DNA from 2 places in the Isoptericola sp. NPDC055063 genome. Region 1 is predicted to be linked to the other one. Evidence: predicted binding sites of a transcription regulator. Region 1 holds the regulator's gene; the other holds the start of a gene.
What was found. The regulator LexA, encoded in region 1, represses DNA repair genes until DNA is damaged. The targets are predictions, from matches to a motif close to TCGAACANNTGTTCGA.
Positions count from the first base shown of each region.

Region 1 (4,008 bases):
CGTCGGGGTGGACGTGCTCGCACGGCGGACCGCGCAGCACCTGGTGCCGTCCAGCATGCTCCACCCCCGCGCGTCGCGCCAAGGGCATTTCGCCCGGAGCGGGCGAACCCGGCGCCGCGAGGCGGCTCGGGGACCCCGGGAGGGGCCTCGCCTCAGCGCGACGCGTCCCGGCCGGCGACCGCGGGCTCGGCGCCACCCGTCTCGACGTCCTCGTCCTGCCCCGCGTCCTCGGCCCGCGCCTCGCGCTCCGCCCGCAGGGACGTGATCGCGCTCTCGAAGTCCTCCAGGGACTCGAATGACTGGTACACGCTCGCGAATCGCAGGTAGGCGACCTCGTCCAGCTCGCGCAGGGGCCCGAGGATGGCCAGCCCGACCTCGTTCGCCTCGATCTCGGGGCGGCCCGACGCACGCAGCGTCTCCTCGACCCGTTGCGCCAGCAGAGCCAGGTCGTCGGAGCTCACGGGCCGGCCCTGGCACGCCTTGCGCACGCCCGCGACCACCTTGTCGCGGCTGAACGGCTCGGTCACGCCGGAACGCTTGGCGACCGACAGGCTCGCCGTCTCGATCGTGGTGAAGCGGCGCTGGCACGCCGGGCACTGCCGCCGTCGGCGGATCGACGAACCGTCGTCGGAGGTGCGCGAGTCGATGACTCGCGAGTCCTCGTGGCGGCAGAACGGGCAGTGCATCGCTGGTCTCCTGCGCTCGGCTCCGGACCGGCGCCCGGCTGCCCGACAAGGTATGCGGGACGCCGCGCCCGGCGCAAGCAGGGTCCATCCTCGCATCTTCGCGGCGCCGGGTCGTGCCGCGCGCCCTCAGTCCTCGGGCAGGAGCACCACCTGACCGGCCTGCAGCTCCGCCGTCGTGAGGCCGTTCAGCTGGCGGAGGTCCGCGACGACGTCGCGCAGGTCCTCGCCCGAGTCCCGGACCGCGCGGGCGTACTGCCACAGCGTCTCGCCCGGCTGGACCGTGTGGAGCCGGACCTCCACGCCCGACCCGGGAGCGTCCGCCACCGCGCGCTGGCCGACCAGGCCCGCGCCGACGAGGACGAGAAGGACGAGCGCGGCGACCACGACACGCCCGCGTCGCGTGAGCCGGAGGCCGCCGAGCCCGAGGAACCCCGGAGCTTCGGTGGTGCTGGGCGCGTTCTGCATCGTCCTACCTCCGGTTCACGTCGCGTCGCCGCCGGTCGGGCGACTGCCGTCGAACAGCCGTTCGTCGAACACCTGTACGTCGAACGGCTGTACTAGGTGTACCACGTCACGACGACACGGTCGAGGCCTGATCGAACAGATGTTTGATGTCGGGCCGGAACTGGCCTAGAGTGACCAGCAGCGCGATGGAAGGTTTGTCGGATTTCATCGGCCCGTCAGCGGGCCGCGCCCCTGCAGGACGGAGAACGCGATGACCAGCGGACGGGACCACGCCCCGGCGTCCACGACGGTTGCCACGCCGTGGCCGGCGCAGCAGGAGACCCCTGAGGACACGTCGACAGCGGAGACGGCGCTCGCCTCGGTGAGCGAGATCGCCCCGGCGGCCGACCGGCTCACGCCGCGCCAGCGCCGTGTGCTCGAGACGATCCGCCGCTCCGTCGAGGACCGCGGCTACCCCCCGACCATGCGGGAGATCGGCGAGGCCGTGGGTCTCGCCAGCCCCTCGTCCGTCAAGCATCAGCTGACGACGCTGGAGCGCAAGGGCTTCCTGCGCCGTGACCCGAACCGGCCCCGCGCGATCGAGGTCGTCGACCCCGAGGCACCCGCCGCGACCGACGGCGGGACCCCGGCGTTCGCGCCGCGCACCCCGGGGTTCGCCGCCGGCTCGGTCGCGGGCTCCGACGCACAGCCCGCCGAGGCCCCGTCCTACGTCCCGCTCGTGGGCCGGATCGCGGCGGGCGGCCCGATCCTCGCCGAGCAGGTCGTCGAGGACGTCTTCCCGCTCCCCCGCCAGGTCGTGGGCGACGGCGAGCTGTTCCTGCTCAAGGTGGCGGGCGACTCGATGGTCGACGCGGCCATCTGCGACGGCGACTGGGTGGTCGTCCGCAGCCAGCCGGTCGCGGAGAACGGCGAGGTCGTCGCCGCCATGATCGACGGCGAGGCGACGGTCAAGACGTTCAAGCAGTCCGGCGGGCACACGTGGCTCATGCCGCAGAATGCCGCCTACTCCCCCATCCCGGGCGACGACGCCCAGGTGCTCGGCCGGGTGGTGGCCGTGCTCCGCAGCCTCTGAGCGCGACGCCGCACCCCGACGGCGCGACGAACCCCCGGCCCGTGCGGGCCGGGGGTTAGTCGCGTCAGGGCCGCGTCGCGGGTCAGAACCCGAGCCGGCGCTGCACCTCGCGCATGCCCTCGGCCGACGCCCGCAGGCCGGCGACCTCGTCGTCGGACAGCGGGGTGTCGATCGTCTCCGCCACGCCGCGCCGGTCCACCAGGGACGGCACCGAGAGGCAGACGTCGCTGATGCCGTAGAAGCCGTCCAGGCGGGACGACACGTTCATCACGCGGTGCTCGTCGTTCAGGACCGCCTCGATGATGCGGGTGGCTGCCAGGCCCACGGCGTAGTTGGTGGCCCCCTTGCCGGCGATGACCCGGTAGGCCGACTCCACGACGTCCGTGGCGATCCGGTGCCGGGCGGGCTCGTCGAGCGGCGGCCGACCACGGAAGGGGCGCCAGTCCAGCAGCGGCACCCCGGCGATCGTCGCCGAGCTCCACAGCACGATCTCCGAGTCGCCGTGCTCGCCCGCGATGTTCGCGTGCACGTTGCCGACCGCGACCCCGCAGTGGCGGGCGAGCGCGTCGCGCAGCCGGGAGGAGTCCAGGACCGTGCCGCTGCCGAACACCCGCTCGGCCGGCAGGCCGCTGATCTCCTGCGCCGCGTACGTCACCACGTCGACGGGGTTGGTCACCATGAGGTAGATCGCGTCCGGCGCGACCTCCAGCAGCCGCGGCAGGATCGTGCGGGTGAGGCCCACCGTCGCCTCGGCCAGGTCCAGGCGACTCTGGCCCGGCTTCTGCTTGGCGCCGGCGGTGACGGCCACGACGTCGGCTCCGCGGCACACCTCGACGTCGTCGGAGCCTTCGATCTCCGCCTGCGGGATGAACATGCTCCCGTGCCTCAGGTCGAGGACCTCGGCCTCGACCTTGGCGCGGTTGACGTCCATCAGGGCGATGGAGCGTGCCGCCCCTCGGGCGAGCGCTGCGTACGCGAGGGTGGAGCCCACCGCGCCGGCGCCGACGATCGCGAGCTTGGTCGTGCTGCGTGTGCCGTCCACGCGCCCAGGCTAGGTGTCCAGCCGCCGCAGCGCAGCACGGACCAGCTCGCCGTCGGTCGTGGGCCAGAAGTCTGGCATCGACCGCGTCAGGAACGACCCGTAGCGGGCCGTCGCGAGGCGCGGGTCGAGGACCGCGACCACGCCGCGATCGTCCCCCGTGCGCACGAGGCGTCCCGCCCCCTGGGCCAGCAGGAGGGCGGCGTGCGTGGCCGAGACCTGCATGAACCCGTTCCCGCCCGCCTGCTCGACCGAGCGGGCCCGCGCGGCCTTCACCGGATCGTCGGGGCGCGGGAACGGGATCCGGTCGACGAGCACGAGCTGGCAGCTGGGCCCGGGGACGTCCACGCCCTGCCAGAGCGAGAGGGTGCCGAAGAGGCACGTGGCCGGGTCGTCCGCGAACGCCTTCACGAGGGTGGGCAGCTGGTCGTCGCCCTGGCACAGGATCGGCACGTCGAGCCGCTCGCGCATCGCCTCGGCCGCCGCGACCGCCGCGCGCCGGGACGAGAACAGCCCGAGGGTGCGGCCGCCGGCCGCCTTGACGAGCCCCGCGATCTCGTCGAGCTGCGCGTCGGTGGTCGGCTCGCGGCCCGGGGCGGGCAGATGGCGGGCCACGTAGAGGATCCCCTGGCGCGGGTAGTCGAAGGGGCTGCCCACGTCGAGGCCCGTCCAGTCCGGTGTCTCGCCCGTGCCGCCCGACCCCGCGAGGCCCAGGGACCGCGCCACCGGGTCGAAGGTGCCGCCGA
Region 1 covers NZ_JBSGUW010000006.1:261,481-265,488, reverse strand. The annotation lists gene nrdR (transcriptional regulator NrdR) at 153-686, opposite strand; gene ACWF41_RS09775 (LysM peptidoglycan-binding domain-containing protein) at 813-1,151, opposite strand; gene lexA (transcriptional repressor LexA) at 1,402-2,223, shown strand; gene ACWF41_RS09765 (L-lactate dehydrogenase) at 2,306-3,265, opposite strand; gene ACWF41_RS09760 (ATP-dependent DNA helicase) at 3,275-4,008, opposite strand, start outside.

Region 2 (4,008 bases), on a different contig from region 1:
ACACGCCCGCGGGCGGCCCGCTGGGCACACGGCCGAGCGCGACCATCCACGCGGTGAGGACCATGCCGTGCGTCGCGACGACGAGGTCGCGCCCGGCGGCGTGCTCCCGCACGGCGTCGCCGAACCGGCGCGCCGCGGCGTCCGGCGTCTCCCACCCGTCGTGCCGGTCGTCGAGGGCGCCCTCGACCCAGGCGCGGCGGGCCGCACGGAAGCCCGGTGCCACGGGCTCGGGTGGGCGCCGGACCTCCCCGAACCTCGGGTCCATGGGGACGTCGGCGACGCCGAGCGCGAGGGCCAGCGTCTCGACCGCCTTGCGCTCGTCGCTCGCGACGGCGGGCGTGCCGGTCGGCAGGCAGACGGCACGGGCCGCCGCGCGGCCGGCGGGGGAGAGCGGCCAGGCGCCCGGTGGCGCGGAGCCGGAGACGGCGGGCGCCGCGTGCCGGACGACGGTGACGCGGACCGTGGCCCGTGCCGTGGCCCGTGCTGTGGCCCGTGCCGCGACCTGCTCCACGGCGTCAGGTCGTCGTGGCGGTCATGGCAGGGATCATGACCGCGACCATCACGGCCGCCTGGACCTCGTCCACGGCCTTCTTCACCGCGGCGCTCGCCCAGCTCCGCGAGGCGAGCTCCTTCGCGCGCGCCTCCGCCCGTCGCCGGTCCTGGGGCGGGACGAGCCCGCGGACCAGCGGGGAGCCGTTCGCCATCGCGAGCAGCGCTGCGGTCCGGGCGTCGGGGTCGCGGCCGCCGAGCAGCACGTCGCGGCACGTCGCGCGCAGCTGCGTCTCGTGGGTGGCGTCGGCGGCGGGCCAGGACGTCGTCGGGAAGACCCAGAAGACCGTCTCGTCCTCGCGCCGCAGCACCCCGCGCTCCGCGAGCCCGGTCAGCAGCTGCGTGCGCAGCCCCTTGGCCAGCGGCGCGACGAGGCTCTTCGGCGTGCGGGGCCGGGTCTGCGCGAAGGCCAGGGCGTGGTCGAGCGCCGGGTGCCCCGTGGGGGACGCGTCGAGCACGGTGACCCGGCCTGCCCCCACCCGCCGGCCGGCGGCGTCCGCGCCCGCGGTCGTGGTGACCTCGACCCGGCCGTCCAGGGCGAGCTCGACGAGCAGGGCGCCGGCCAGTCGGTAGTCCAGCTGCAGGCGGTCGAGCCGCGGTCGGCCCGAGGCGTCGTCGTACGCGAGCAGCAGCAGGTCCTCCGCGATGATCACCCGTCGATCCTCGCGGACCGGGGCGCGGAGAGTCCAGGGTGCGGGGTGCAGAGCGCGAGAGTGGCGCGGGGATCGACGATCCGTCGGCACTCGTGACCACCGGACGCCGGGCGCCGGGCGCGGTCCCTAGTCCGTGTCCTTGCCCGCGGGCAGGTTCGCTCTGAGCGAACAGGCAGAGGGCGCCCGACGGCGGCGCACCGCGCGGACGCTGCGGGCTGCCTGTGGACGGCGGCGGCGCGGCACGAGCCCTTCATTCTTCGAACATGCGTTCGATAGCGTCGTCCGTGCCGGGCGAACGACCCGGCACGTGGCGGACGGAGGGGAGGGGGACCGATGATCGACGTGCTGGATCGTGCCGACGCGACGCTTCCCGCGCCCAGGTCGGGCGCCGACGACGTCACGTCGGCCCTGGTGCTCGTCGCGGCGGGCGTGGACCGCCTCGCGGCGGCGGTACTGGAGGGCGGGCTCGGCGAGCTCGACGGTCGCTCGGCCGCGGACGTCTCCCGGACGCTGCGCGCGCTCGGGCAGCGCCTCGACGCCGCACGCCTGCGCGTCCTGCCCGTGGTGGAGGGCGAGGGGTGGTGGGCGGTCGACGGCGCGCGCTCCTTCGCCCATTGGCTCGCCCTCGCCGAGGGGGTGTCCCCGGCCACCGCCCACCGGGACGTGCGGACGACACGCACCCTGCGCGACGTGCTCCCCGCGACGGCGTCGGCGGCCCTGGCCGGGGAGATCGGCGCCGACCACGTGCGCGCGATGGTCGACGTCGCGCCCACGTCCGAGGCACGACGCGCAGCGCTTGCGGCCGCCGTCGTCCAGCCGTCGCCGGAGGCTGATGCCCCGGAGGAGCCAGGGCCGGTGCCGGGCGTCCCGGCCGGCCCCACGGGGGAGGAGCTGCTCGTCTCGCTCGCCGATCGCCGGTCGGCGGGGCAGTTCCGCCGTCTCGTGAAGCGGTTCGCGCACGTCGCGGACCCGGAGTCGGACGAGCGCGGGTACGCCCGGGCGCGGGAGAAGGAGTTCCTGGAGGTCTCGCCCACCTGGGACGGCTACCACGTCGCCGGGTTCCTCACGCTGGAGCACGGCCAGGCGGTGCGCGCGGCGCTCGACGCGGTGGTCGGACGTCCGGCGGCCGACGACCCGCGGACGCCCACCCAGCGGCGCGGGCAGGGCCTCGCGGACCTCGCGCGCATCGCCCTCGACAATGCGGCGGTCGGTTCCGGGGCGTCCGTGCGCCCGCACCTCCAGGTCTCGGTGTCGTTCACCGAGCTGCAGGCGCTGGCCCGTGAGGTTCGCGGTGCGGACGGGGCCGACGGTCTCGTCGTGACCCGGGCCGGCGAGGGCGGCGCGACCGCGGGCACGCCCGCCGGGATCGACCCGCGGCGGCTTGCCGGCCCCGAGCAGGACTCGCTCCCGACGTTCCCCGACCATGACGCACCGCTGCCGCCCTCCTTGCTGCGCCGCCTGGCCTGCGACAGCGAGGTGACCCGGGTGGTGTTCGGTGCGGACTCGACGGTGCTGGACGTCGGGCGGTCGCGGCGCACCGTCACGGGGCAGTTGCGGCGCGCCGTGATCGCCCGCGACCGTCACTGCTCGTGGCCGGGCTGTGACGAGCCGCCGCAACGGTGCGAGGTGCACCATGCCGTCACGCACTGGGTGGACGGCGGGCGGACCTCCGTCGAGAACGCGGCCCTGCTGTGCTGGCACCACCACGATGTCGTCGACTCTCGGGGCATCACCATGCGATGGGACGCGGAGCCCGCACCAGGTGGGCGTGCGGGCACCCCGGAGGCCGGATGGGTGTTTCGCGACCGGCATGGCCGGCCGATCGTCGCCTGCCCGCGGGGGGCGACGTGACCGGCGTGCCGGGCCGCGCGCCCCGGGGCTCAGGCCGCGATCGTCGAGTCCGCGCCGGCCTTCTCGCGACGGTTCACGCGCCACCAGACGAAGAAGCCCGTCAGCGTGAACGCGCCGTAGAACACGTACATCAGGGCGGTCGCGTAGTACTGCGCCGACCAGAGCAGCGGCACGCCCACGAGGTCCACCGCCACCCAGACCAGCCAGAACTCGACCCAGCCCTTGGCCATGCCGTACGTGGCGATCAGGGATCCCATGAAGATCCAGGCGTCCGACCACACCGGCTCGTACGAGCCGAGCGCGCGGAACAGCGGGGTGAGCAGGAGGGTGCCGCCCACCATCACGACCACGATCCCGACGCGCTCCCGCCAGGACGCCCAGTGGGGGTGCACCGCGGTGCCGCCGTCGGCGGGGATCCGACCGTCCGCGCGGACGTCGAGTGCCGCGCGCTGGGTCCGTCGCCACTGCACCCAGCCGTAGACCGACACGATCAGGAACATCACCTGGCGGCCCGCCTGGCCGAGCATGTCCGCACGGCTGGAGTCGCCGAACCACGAGCCCATGAACACCGTGAACAGGAGCAGGTTCCCGACGATGCCGACGGGCCAGGCCCACACCTTGCGGCGCATGCCGCCCAGCGCGGACGCCAGGCCGAAGCCGTTGCCGACGATCTCGCGCCACGACATGTGCTGGTCGCCGATGGTCAGCGTGGCGTTGAAGAACGCGTCGATCGCGTCCATCGTTCACTCTCCCGGTCCGAGGGTGCGGCGTCCGGGGTGAGGGCTGACGGCCGCCGAGGCCGGGCCCGGGGCCCGCCGTCGACGACACGACGCCCGGCGGCACCCACCCGTGACCGGGCGCGTGCCGCACGTGCTTCCTCCCATCCGGACTTTGACCGTCGGCCCTGGAATCTCACCAGGTCAGCCGGCCCCACCTGCGTAGAGCAGAGGAGGCC
Region 2 covers NZ_JBSGUW010000013.1:30,974-34,981, reverse strand. The annotation lists gene ACWF41_RS16050 (histidine phosphatase family protein) at 1-511, opposite strand, end outside; gene ACWF41_RS16045 (GOLPH3/VPS74 family protein) at 516-1,202, opposite strand; gene ACWF41_RS16040 (HNH endonuclease signature motif containing protein) at 1,536-3,053, shown strand; gene ACWF41_RS16035 (nicotinamide mononucleotide transporter family protein) at 3,083-3,793, opposite strand; FMN riboswitch at 3,921-4,008, opposite strand, start outside.
Region 2: ACWF41_RS16040 (HNH endonuclease signature motif containing protein) is a predicted target of LexA. The motif match lies at 1,460-1,475, and genes of this name have one in related genera.